4 regions of the Clostridium sp. AWRP genome follow, and region 3 is predicted to be linked to each of the others. Evidence: riboswitches for the same ligand, from Rfam matches in the RefSeq annotation. Region 3 holds a riboswitch; each other region holds the start of a gene.
What was found. Region 3 has a riboswitch for thiamine pyrophosphate ahead of thiC (phosphomethylpyrimidine synthase ThiC). Riboswitches for the same ligand answer to the same signal wherever they lie in the genome.
Positions count from the first base shown of each region.

Region 1: linked by a shared signal. The riboswitch ahead of tenA (thiaminase II) and the one ahead of thiC (phosphomethylpyrimidine synthase ThiC) in region 3 are both predicted to bind thiamine pyrophosphate.
Region 2: linked by a shared signal. The riboswitch ahead of DMR38_RS06800 (thiamine phosphate synthase) and the one ahead of thiC (phosphomethylpyrimidine synthase ThiC) in region 3 are both predicted to bind thiamine pyrophosphate.
Region 4: linked by a shared signal. The riboswitch ahead of DMR38_RS22180 (cache domain-containing protein) and the one ahead of thiC (phosphomethylpyrimidine synthase ThiC) in region 3 are both predicted to bind thiamine pyrophosphate.

Region 1 is NZ_CP029758.2:2,891,388-2,894,592, reverse strand. Features, by position in the region: gene DMR38_RS13165 (LysR family transcriptional regulator) at 1-454, opposite strand, end outside; gene DMR38_RS13160 (TspO/MBR family protein) at 610-1,110, shown strand; TPP riboswitch at 1,342-1,449, shown strand; gene tenA (thiaminase II) at 1,540-2,199, shown strand; gene DMR38_RS13150 (ABC transporter ATP-binding protein) at 2,204-2,956, shown strand; gene DMR38_RS13145 (ABC transporter permease) at 2,953-3,205, shown strand, end outside.
Region 2 is NZ_CP029758.2:1,456,449-1,459,653, reverse strand. Features, by position in the region: gene DMR38_RS06810 (methyl-accepting chemotaxis protein) at 1-288, shown strand, start outside; gene DMR38_RS06805 (response regulator) at 583-960, opposite strand; TPP riboswitch at 1,215-1,314, shown strand; gene DMR38_RS06800 (thiamine phosphate synthase) at 1,394-1,996, shown strand; gene DMR38_RS06795 (nicotinate phosphoribosyltransferase) at 2,161-3,205, shown strand, end outside.
Region 3 is NZ_CP029758.2:3,571,798-3,575,002, forward strand. Features, by position in the region: gene thiC (phosphomethylpyrimidine synthase ThiC) at 299-1,612, opposite strand; TPP riboswitch at 1,738-1,844, opposite strand; gene DMR38_RS16575 (aminotransferase class V-fold PLP-dependent enzyme) at 2,032-3,183, shown strand.
Region 4 is NZ_CP029758.2:329,946-333,150, forward strand. Features, by position in the region: gene DMR38_RS01555 (carbon-nitrogen hydrolase family protein) at 1-174, shown strand, start outside; partial or broken gene DMR38_RS22175 (methyl-accepting chemotaxis protein) at 338-1,306, opposite strand; gene DMR38_RS22180 (cache domain-containing protein) at 1,331-2,014, opposite strand; TPP riboswitch at 2,063-2,161, opposite strand; gene DMR38_RS22185 (winged helix-turn-helix domain-containing protein) at 2,217-2,726, shown strand; gene DMR38_RS22190 (hypothetical protein) at 3,055-3,147, shown strand.

The DNA.
Region 1 (3,205 bases), 680 kb from region 3:
TTTCTCCATACCAATAAGTTAGTGCTATATCAAAACTATTATTTTGCAATCTATGAAATAGTCGTGGTTCTTCTAGTTCTACTAGATTGATTAGAAAAGAAGGATTCTCTAGTTCAAAGCGACTCATTGGAATATATAAATTAAAATTACCGATAATAGGCAAAGACAGTACTGTTATTCTATCTTTATAACCAGGCTGTAGTTTTTTGGACATATATGTTAAACGATAAATCTCGTCTAATGTATGCCTAGCTTGGGGTAATAATCGTTTCCCTTCAATAGTTAATTTTACACGTCTATGTTTACGATTAAAGAGTTGAACACCTAATTCACGTTCTAATGCTTGTATTTGTTTACTAACAGAAGATTGAGCAATATTTAGCTCTAAGGCAGTTTCCATATAACTGCCAGTATCTACTACAGTTATAAAATATTTTAATTGTTCTTCTGTCATTTTACCTCACCTATTCTGTTTTTTAATTAATTATATAATAACTTGAAATTGATTACAAGCATCATTTTTGCATAGGATTCTTTCGATTAATAGATATTATATTTTCAGAATAAAAGTCTTTCCTTTAAAATATAATAGCAGTAGGAGGTGAATTTATGTTTTGTAACGTATTTAAGGTAAATGGAGAAAAGCATATTGGAAAACTTATTATAAGTATTGTAATTGCAGAAGGAGTCGGAGCTATTAGTGCTTTTCTAGGAATGTCTAACCGAGAAATGTACAGTCAGCTTGTTAAACCTGTGTTTTCACCGCCTGGCTGGATATTTCCTATAGTGTGGATTATTTTATTTTTTCTTATGGGTACAGCTGCATATAGAATATGGATTAAAGGAAAGCAGGGAGAAGATGTTAAGAGGGTGCTGGCGCTGTATGTTGTCCAACTGGTATTAAATTTTATGTGGACAATTATATTTTTTAGATTTCAGTTATATGGTTTAGCTTTTCTAGAACTGATGATTTTGTTAGTATTTATTTTAATGACGACTTTTGAGTTTAGTAAAATTGATAAAACAGCAGCTTATTTAATGATACCATACATACTTTGGGTGTCATTTGCAGGCATATTAAATTATGCAATATGGATGCTAAATAAATGACATATATAATTAGGTATTGTTGTGAGAATATTTGAGATTTTGCATATTCACTCTTGAATGTTAAAATTAACTATTTTACGTTCAGAAGTGAATTTTTGTTTTTAAAGATATGTATAAAAGAATTAAACTTTGATATAATATGTGTTTAAATTTGCCTTTTTAGCATGTTGACCAATTTTTGTTATTGTAGTAACATAGAAATTGGATAGATAATGTAAAAATTAAATAAAATTAGTATCCCAGGGGGGCTGGTGTTACCGGCTGAGAGTAAGAATATAATTCTTAGACCCTATACCTGATCTGGTTAATGCCAGCGTAGGAAGAGGTTTTTATGTAATTGATAAATAAAGGTACAAGCTTCCTAAGAGGTTTGTACCTTTTATTTTTAATTAATAATGTGTATGTCAGATGAAAAAGGAGTAATTTATTATGAAAACGTCTATGAAATTATACGAAAGTGTAAAAGATATATGGGATTCTTACTATGAACATCCATTTGTAAAGCAAATAGGAAAGGGAAACTTGGAAATAGATAGATTCAAGTTTTATATGATTCAAGATTACATATATCTTTTGGATTATGCAAAAGTGTATGCCTTAGGGGTGGTAAAATCCAGTGAAGAAAGTATAATGCAGGGATTCTCAAAGATGGTGGACAATATATTAAATGGAGAAATGAATATTCATAGGCATTATATGAAAAAAATAGGCATTAAAAAAGAAGAAATAGAAAATGCTAAAGCTTCTATTGAAAATATTTCATATACAAGCTATATGCTGTCTGTGGCTCAAATGGGAGATTTAATGGATTTAACTACTTCTCTTTTAGCTTGTATGTGGAGTTATTATTTAATTGGTAAAAAATTGAGTAAAATAGATGGGGCACTGGACAATGAGTTTTATGGACAGTGGATAAAAGGATATATATCTAGTGATTATGAAAAGGAGACTAGGTGGGTGATAGATTTGTTAGATTATTTGACAGAAAATATATCGAAAAAGAAATTTAGCAGGTTAAAGGAAATATTTATAAATACAAGCAAGTATGAATATATGTTCTGGGACATGGCTTATAACAAGGGGATGTGAAATCATGCTGAAATTTAAAAATGTAAGTTTCAAATACGAGGAAGATCCTGATTTTATTATAAAAAATCTCGATTTTGATGTAGGTAAAGGGGAATTTATAAGTATAGTAGGTCCCAGCGGATGTGGAAAAAGTACTGTATTTAGACTTATTTGTAAGCTGGAAAAGGCTTTTGGGGGAGATATAATTTTAAAAGATAAAAATATAAATGATTTAAAAGGTTACATAGGATACATGCCGCAAAATGATCTCCTTATACCCTGGCGAACTATACTTCAAAATGTATATCTTCCCCTTGAAGTTAAAGGTGAAAATTTAAAAAAGGCACAGGTTCAGGCAGAAAAAATGCTAACAGATTTTGGACTTGAAAAATATAAAAATAAATATCCAAAGGATTTATCAGGAGGTATGCGGCAAAGGGCGTCTTTTGCAAGAACTCTGCTTACGGGAGCAGAGGTGCTGCTTTTGGATGAACCGTTTAGTGCATTAGATGCTATAACAAGAGTTTCTATGCAGGAATGGCTCATTGATAAATGGCTAGCTTTAGATAAAACTATATTATTTATAACCCATGATGTAGAAGAAGCTCTTTTTTTATCAACTAAGATATTTGTTACATCAGAAACTCCAATAAGAAAATTTAAAGAAATAAAAGTGCCTCTCAACTATCCAAGGACTAGAAGTATGATAGATACACCTCCTATATTAAAGATAAAAGAGGAACTTATAAGTGAACTAAAAAAGGGGGTTAAGCTGTGAAAAGGTATAGATCATCCATAATAGTTGCTGTATTGTTTTTTGCAATATGGCAGGCTCTAGCAATGTATATAGATGCAATGTATATACTGCCTTCTCCTACTGCCATTTTAGAAAAAATATGGGAACTTAAAGATGTTTTATTTTTAGTACATCTTCCTGCTACTCTTTTGATTACTATTGAGGGACTTTTTATATCTATAGTGCTTGGGGTAGTGATTGCTGTGGCTATGAATATAAGTGAAAGAATAC
Region 2 (3,205 bases), 2.1 Mb from region 3:
ACTCATAAAATATTTAAAGTAATTCTAAAATCAATTGAATCAATGATTGCTAAAGTTGATGAGGTAAAAACATCTATTTCCGATATAAATGAGAAAAAGCAAGCTACAATATCTGAAATTGATAATATTTCATCTATATCACAGGAAACAGCTGCAGCTTCACAAGAAACTACAGCTTCCACAGAAGAAATATCAGCCACTATGGAAGAACTTACAAAGCATTCAAGTAATCTTCAAATATTAGCAGAACAATTAGCAGCTGAAATAAATAAATTTAAAATTAGCTAAGAGACAAAATTAAGCTACTATATTTTATATAGCAGCTTAATCTTAAATTAATTACTCAACTCTCACAAATTAAGAATTAATAATGAAGAATTAATAGTGAAGGATGATTTTTAGCTATCGCAAAAAATCTTTAAATTTTATATAAATCAACTCGGCTATGTTTTGCTTTAGCAAAACGAGCTTTCAAAAATTAACTAAAGATTTTTTGTAGTGTAACGGAAAAAAATCCACATTAACTATTAATTCTTCACTCTTAACTCTTAACTATTAACTAAAAAAATTGTTTCATAAGAATCACTTGATAAATATCCTATTTACTAATTCTATAAGTTCATCCTTTACCCAATCCTTTTTAAAAAAGTAAGTAGCTCCAAGATCTTCACATATTCCATTTTCATCTGAAAAATCTTTTTCCCCTCCATCGGAAAGAATAATTATTTTTAAATCTTTATACTCCCTTTTTAATTCTATAAGAACTTCTATTCCACTTTTTTTAGGCATATATATATCCGTGATTACTAGATCAATATTACCACTTTCTTTAAATACTTTAATTCCTTCTTCACCATCTCCTGCTTCATATACTTTATAATTTGCTTCCTCTAGAATTTTCCTTATAAATTGTCTCACACTTAAAGAATCATCAATTATTAATATATTTTTTTTACCCATAATTCTTTAAAACTCCCCTCATAAAGTTTATCTAATTTAATACTTTTTATATGATATCTACCATACGTAATACTCCCATTAATTTTGTAAATCAACCATAAAGTTACCTAAGCATACAAATAATCACAAATTCATATTCTAATTATACAAAATATTAGAATAATTTTCTATAGTTTATGCCATTTTATTACAAACAATATTCTAAATCATTTACATATATAAGACTAAGTAGTATTATATACCTATAAATCAATAAATTGTTGTGGGGGAACCAGTTTGGTTGAGAAGGTAAAACCTGACCCTTTGAACTTGATGTAGTTAACACTACCGTAGGGATGCAAATTAATAAAGATATATTTCAAGGAGTGTTTACAATATAAACACTCTTTTTTATTTTTAGAAATAAAAGAAAAGATTGGGAGTCCATGATACTATGAACAAAAAATTATATATAGTAACAAACAGAAAGCTTGTAAAAAATAAGAACATGATTGATATCTTAAAGGGTTCCATATTAGGTGGCGCAGACGCCATAATTTTACGTGAAAAAGATCTTACTTACAGTCAATTGGTTCCAATTGCTGAGAAAATAAAGAGAATTACAGATTCTAACAATATACCCTTAATAATAAACAACAATATAGAAACAGCTTTAAAAATAGACTCCAAAGGATTTCACACAAGTTATAAAGATTATATGAATAGCAATTTAAAATTGAAATGCACTGTAGGTGTATCTGTGCACAATACTTTGGAAGCTATAAACGCACAAAAAAAAGGCGCAGATTATCTCCTTGCGGGACATATTTTTGAAACAAACTGTAAAAAAGGACTAAAAGGCAGGGGTATTTCATTTTTAAAAGAAATCATAAATAACGTTTCAATTCCAGTTATTGCAATAGGTGGAATAACTGAGACTAATATAGATATAGTACTAAGAACCAAAGTTCATGGTGCAGCTGTAATGTCTCTTGTAATGGCTTCAGATGACCCTTTTACTACAACTTATAATCTAAAAAAACATTTTAAAAGATGAAGGTATGATAAAATTTAGAGATAAAATCATGAATTACATTCTTCAATAAAGTTCAGAATTCTGTAAATGTGCAACCTTGTAATATGATAATTTAAGTATTACAATGTATACATATGTATATTTTTTTATCATAATAAAAACATAGATAAGAGGAGATTTTCATTATGGAAAGCACAAAGAACTTTAATGTGAGAAACGAGAGAAACCTCACAATGCTAGTAGATTTCTATGAATTTACTATGGGTAACGGGTATTTGAAAACCAATATGGGTAATAGAATAGCCTATTTTGATATGTTTTTCAGAAAGATTCCAGATGAAGGTGGTTATTGCATAATGGCAGGTGTTCAACAAGTTATAGAATACCTGTCAAATTTAAGTTTTACAGATGAAGATATAGAGTATCTAAGGGGTAAGAAACAATTTTCAGAAGACTTTTTAAATTACCTAAAAGATTTTAGATTTTGCTGTGATGTATGGGCAGTACCCGAGGGAACCCCTATATTTCCAAATGAACCGCTAATAACTGTAAGAGGCCCCGCTATTCAAGCTCAGTTTGTTGAAACCATGATACTTCTAACTATAAATCACCAGACTCTAATTGCAACAAAAGCAAGTAGGATTTGTAGATCAGCAGGCACTAGACCTGTAATGGAATTTGGTTCTAGGCGTGCTCAAGCTCCTGATGCAGCTATATATGGTGCCAGGGCTGCAGTTATAGGTGGATGTAATTCCACTGCTTGTACTATATCTGAACAAATGTTTGGTATGCCTGCAGTTGGTACAATGGCTCACAGTTGGATACAACTTTTTCCATCAGAATATGAATCTTTTAAGGCCTGGGCTGAAGTATACCCTGATAATTGTGTACTACTTATTGATACATACAATGTACTGAAATCCGGCCTACCCAATGCTATAAAGGTTTTCAAAGAAATCTTAATTCCAAATGGCCATAAACCTAAGGGAGTAAGAATTGATAGCGGAGATATAACTTACTTAACAAAAGAATGTAGAAAAATACTTGATAGCGCTGATCTTGAAGATGTTAACATAGTTATTTCAAACTCATTAGATGAATTTATCATAACTGACGTACTTAGAGAAGGTGCCTGCATTGATTCTTTTGGTGTAGGAGAAAGGCTTATAACTGCAAGATCAGAACCAGTATTTGGTGGAGTATATAAGCTATCTGCCATAGAGGATAAGG
Region 3 (3,205 bases):
CGAAATATAACTTGAAAATTACAGTTATATTAATTTACAAACCTATAACGATTTCAAAACAAAAAATCTATAGATATAGAGTTTTTAGCATAAGCGTAAAGTTAAACCAAAATTTATCACTAACTAGTTATTTTTACATTTATAAAATAAATAGAAAAGTCACTCCTAAAATTAGAGAAAAAATAAAAGGAGTGACTTTTGTGAAAAAATATTCAGTAAACATTTTCATTGAAAAATATGCCAAAAATTCCACAAGCCTCTTTCAGCTTATCTCCTTCAATTCCTTTAAGCTTACACATTAATCATCATCTCTTAAAACATTTAAATTTTTTCCTTCCATAACCTTATTCATATTTCTAACAGCACACATTTTTCCACACATAGTACATGTATGTTCATCTTCTGGTTTTGATTCTTCTCTGTATCTTCTTGCCTTTTCTGGATCTATAGATAAATCAAATATTTTTTTCCAATTAAGCTCTCTTCTAGCTTTACTCATAGCATTGTCCCAATCTCTTGCCCCTTTTATTCCCTTTGCAATATCTCCTGCATGAGCTGCAATTTTAGTAGCTATGATTCCTTCTTTCATATCTTCTAAGTTTGGAAGTCTTAAATGTTCTGCTGGAGTTACATAACATAGAAAATCTGCTCCTGAAGATGCAGCTATTGCTCCTCCTATAGCTGATGTAATGTGATCATAACCTGGTGCTATATCTGTAACTAAAGGTCCTAACACATAAAACGGTGCATTATGACACAATTTCTTTTCTATCTGCATATTTGCTTTTATTTCATCTAAACTCATATGCCCTGGTCCTTCTATCATAACTTGTACATTTCTCTCCCAAGCTCTTTTGGCAAGCTCTCCTAAAGTCATAAGCTCCTTAATTTGTGAAGCATCTGTAGAATCCTTTATAGCACCTGGTCTGCAAGCATCTCCTAAACTTATAGTTACATCATATTTTTCACATATATCTAAAACCTTATCAAAATGCTCGTAAAAAGGATTTTCTTTTTCATTTAATTGCATCCATGCATATATTAAGGATCCCCCTCTGGATACAATGTTCATAAGTCTTTCAGTTCTCCTAAATACTGCTGCAGTTTCTCTATTTATACCTGCATGAATAGTCATAAAATCCACACCATTCTGCGCATGCTTTTCAATTACACCTAAAAGTTCCTCTTCAGTTATGTCTTTTAATTCTTTATCATAAAATCCTATGGCATCATACATAGGCACTGTTCCTATCATAGCAGCTGACATTTCTACTAGTTTAGTTCTAAATTCTTCAGTTTTTCCAAAGCAGCTTAAATCCATTATAGCTTCTGCTTTCATTTCTAAAGCTATCTTAACCTTTTCTAATTCATCCTCTATGCAATTGCAGTCCTTTGAAATTCCCAAATTTACATTTATCTTAGTTTTGAGTCCTTGTCCTACACCTTCCGGATCTAATGCATTATGATTTTTATTAGCTGGTATTACAACTTGACCCTGCGCAACTAATTCCATTAGTTGTAGTGATTTCATGTTTTCTTTAGCAGCTACTCTCTCCATTTCCTTTGTAATTATACCTTTTTTAGCAGCATCCATTTGTGTTGTGTAATTCATTTTAAACATCTCCTTTAACATATTTTTTGAAAATTATGTTAAATAAAAAAGGAGGTGATTCTAAATCTCCCTCATATTCATCTTTATATAAATAAAAAAATGCAACCTTATAAAGTTGTATTTTAAAACTATATAAAGCTCTTCCCTACGCTGGAATTATCCAGATCAGGTATGAGGGTCAGAACTAACAGTTCTATCTCAGCCTATAACATAGACCCCCCTAGATTATTTAATTTTATATGTAAATTATATAATATATGTTTAATTTTTTCAACTGTACATTTTGATACCTTCAATAAGTAATTGGAGATTTACACCCAAATCCCCCTTTAACTTCTTATTAATAAAGTTATAATATAATTATGTTGAATTAATTATATTTTATAAATCTAGGAACCTAAAGAAAGGAGATAATCGTATTGGGAATTTATTTAGACAACGCTGCTACATCTTATCCAAAACCACCTGCAGTTGTAGATGCAATTTCAAATTTTATGAAGAACATAGGCGCTACTGCAGGAAGAGGAGCTTACAAATCAGCTATTGAAGCTGATAGACTTGTATTTAACTGCAGAGATAGTATATGTAAGTTATTTAACGGTAAAGACCCTTCTAACATAATCTTTACTTACAACATAACAGATTCACTTAATCTAATAATAAACGGAGTTTTAAATCAAGGAGATCATGTTATCACAAGTAGCTTGGAGCATAATTCTGTATGGAGACCTTTAAAAACTCTTGAACGGGACATAGGTATAGAAATATCTACACTTCCCTGTACAAATGAAGGAATATCAAAAGCCTGTGACATAGAAAAATTAATAAAGAAAAATACTAAGCTAATTGTATTCACTCATGCTTCTAACGTGCTTGGAACTATTCAACCTATAAGGGAGATAGGCGCTATAGCTAGAAAACATAAAATTCTATTTTTAGTAGATAGTGCACAGACAGCCGGAGCTTATCCTATTGATGTACAAAAAGACAACATAGATATTCTTGCCTTCACAGGTCATAAAAGTCTTTTGGGACCTACTGGCACAGGAGGACTTTTAATAAATTGCGATACTAATTGTATAAGGCCATTAAAATCTGGAGGAACTGGTGAAGATTCCAAAAATCCATACCAACCTGATTATTATCCTAATAAATTAGAAGCAGGCACCTTAAATGTAGCTGGAATAGTTGGTTTAGGAGAAGGAATTAAGTACATATATGATCTAGGAGTACAAAAGATAAGAGATACAGAAAATAAAATAATTGAGTATGCCCTCAAGAGATTAGAGGAAGTTCCAGGAATTCATATATATGGCCCAAAAGATGCGGAAAAAATAGTAGGTGTCATTTCATTTAATATAGAGAATATGTCTGGTGAAGATATTGCTTTTAAGCTGGATAAGGAATATGACATAATGATAAGAGTTGGATTTCATTGTGCTCCAACAGCCCACAGGATAATGGGGACTTATGAAATTGGTGCTATGAGAATAGGTATTGGATATTTTAATGAAAAGCAAGATATAGATGCATTAATAAATGCTTTAAAAAATATAGTTTTCGAAAAATAAAGTAAAACCCCTTTTTAACTTT
Region 4 (3,205 bases), 1.3 Mb from region 3:
AAATATTATATTGATCCAGCTGGACACTACTCTAATCAAAGCCTTAGTATGAATTTTAATCAGAATCCTACTCCAGTTGTTAGAAAATTCGGAGAAATCAAAAATAAAGTTATAACATATGATGAAATTAATTTATCAATAGGTAACGAAGCTGGACAGACAAAAATTCTTTAAAAACAAGAATAACCATTACACTAAAAATGTGAATATTACTTGATGAAGTTTTTATAACTTTTAAAGAAAGAAGCAGCAGGTCAGGTACATGATTATCAGTCTTGGTATCCAGATCGGATTTCCACCGATAAGTATGTACCCATCTGGACGCACATTTAAAATATTATATTTTAAATTTATTTACTTCATCAAGCATTTCTTTAGTCATATTACTAAGTGTTTGTGATGATGCTGCTATTTCTTCTGATGATACTGAAATCTCTTTTGAAGTTGCTGAAACTTCAAGTGAAACTGAGGATACATTTTCTACCCTATTTAAAATAGTATTTTTATCTTTATTTATGTCTTCAGAAGAATTCATAACTGTTTCAATTTTAGGAATTACGTCATTTACTGCTTCTATAATGTTTTTAAATGATATTATCGAACTATCTATAGTTTTAACTTGATTTACTAATTCACTATCCATATTCACAGAGTCTTGAACTATAGTATCAGTATTTTTAGATATCTTACTAATTAATTTACTAATATTTTTTGATGATAATTGAGATTGTTCAGCAAGTTGTCTTATTTCATCTGCAACAACTGCAAATCATTTACCCGATTCTCCTGCCCTAGCTGCTTCAATAGCAGCATTTAATGCTAGTAAATTTGTTTGCTCTGCAATGTCATTTATTATGTTGATAATTTTATTTATTTCATTTATATTATTTCCAAGTCCAACAATTTTACCATTAAAAATCTTAAATGAATTACTAACATTTGATACAGATTGATTTAGTTTATTCATTTCTGTACCACTTTCTTTTGCCATTAAACTAATTCCCCTAGACTTCGAATCTACAACCTGTATTTCATTAACCATTTTAGATAACTTATCACTAAAGCTATTAAGAATATCTGTTATATTTATTAAGTCTTCAGATTGGGAACTTGTTCCTTTTGCAATTTCGTTTATAGCTTCTGAAACATTTTGTGATGAACTAGATATTTCTTCTGCAGTGGAAGATAAGTTTTCTGACTGCATATTAATATTTAAAGAATTTTCTTTTATTCGGTTAATCATTCCTTTTAATGATTCCTGCATCACTTTCATGGAATTTGTCATGGCTCCGACTTCATCTTTCATTTGCAAATATTTAGGTGAAACTTCCTAGCATAAATCTCCTTCTGCTAATGAATTCAAATGTTTCGAAGCAGATTTTATTCCTTTAGAGATGCTATTAGCAATAATATAAACTATGGCAGCTCCAAGCAACATAAATAGTATGGAAAATCCTATAATGGGAATTCTTAGAGTATTTAATTCTGACAATATTTCGCCTTTTGACACGCAAACTCCAACAGACCATTCAGTTCCTTTGACTGGAGCATATCCTACATATTTATCTTCTCCATTATAAACATACTGATCCATTCCTGATTCTCCTGTTCCCATTTTCTTATGAATATTTGCTAAAGCTTGCAGTTTAGCATCTTTTTTTGCATCTTCAATGGGATTATCCATCTTTATGACTTTATTTTTATCAGGATTAGCAATGAGTGCTCCATCTTTTATTATCATAAATGCATAACCTGTTTTTCCAAACTTAGCCTCATTAGTTATGTCGCTTAAACGATTACCATCCCTTGTTTCAAGTAATACTCCTACAATTTCATTATTGTTTTTAATAGGAACTGCATACATAACTACTACATCGCTTTTATTTTTGCTTATCAATGGATCTGATACATTACTTTTACCAGACAAGGCTTTTTGAATATATAATCTTTCTTTAAGATTTGCAGTTGTTCCATCTGTGTTCTGCAAATTCCCGTTTGTATCTACTATGCTCATTCTCATACCGCCTATTCTTTTTACCTTTCCTATAAGAATAGACTTTTTATCATGTTTGTGCTTGGTTCCTTACAACAGTATTAACTGACAGGTTCTAAGGGTTAGGTTTTATCCTTCTCAACTATATTAGTTCCCCTGCAAATTTTACCTAAGTATATAGATATCCAAGTTGATAAATAAATATAGTATTGGAGTAAATAATATGGAAATGCATTTAGTAGAAGTTGAAACTCTACATGGATATACAATAAATGAATTAAATGAAATAATTAACTCATCAACGAGCAAGTATACCAGAGCGCTTTTAAGCACTGTAATAATGAGATATAACGGAATTCATACCAATGATATAATGAACACCCTTTGCAGAACACGTGCAGCTATAACTGCCTATATACACAAGTGGAACGAATATGGAATAGATTCAATTATAGATAATCGCGGCGGTTCTAAAAGCAGTTTTACTGATGAAATGCTTAAGGATTTAAAGAACGTAGTTCTAAGCAAGTCACCTGAAGCTTTTGGTTATACGCGGTCCAGCTGGACAACAGCTTTATTATCCCAATATATTGAAGATAAATATGGTAACTCCTATTCACAAAAGTGGATAAGACAACTACTAATAAGTCTTGGCTTTTCCTTTAAAAGAGGTCAATATAAACTAACCAAAGGAGATGCTGAGCTGCAAGCTATCTTTAAAAAAAATAGCTGATTTACTGCCTATCATTGAGAACACAGATGACTCCGTCCTATATGTTGAAGATGAAACAAGAATAAGACTAGAGTCTGTTAACCGCAGGAGTTGGAGTCCTATAGGGCAATCCCCTATAATTGAAAGTAATAACATACGAGCAGGTTTCAATATCATTGGTGCTACAGAGATATCTAAGAATTATAATACTCTAATCAATATATATCCAGCACAACACTCAATTACTTCTATAGAAATGCTTGAGTTTTTAAAATAACTTGTTGGGCAAAGCAAAGGTAAAAGGATATTTTTAATATGGGACAATTACAGAATTCACAAAGCAAAGAATATCGAAGAATTTGCAGAACTTCATAAAGAAAAACTATTTTTGATTAATCTTCCAACATATTCCCCTATGCTAAATTCACAAGAAAATGTGTGAAAATGGCTTAAGGATATATGCTTTCAGTGCAAAATTCGAGAGTCTATTAGTAAATTCA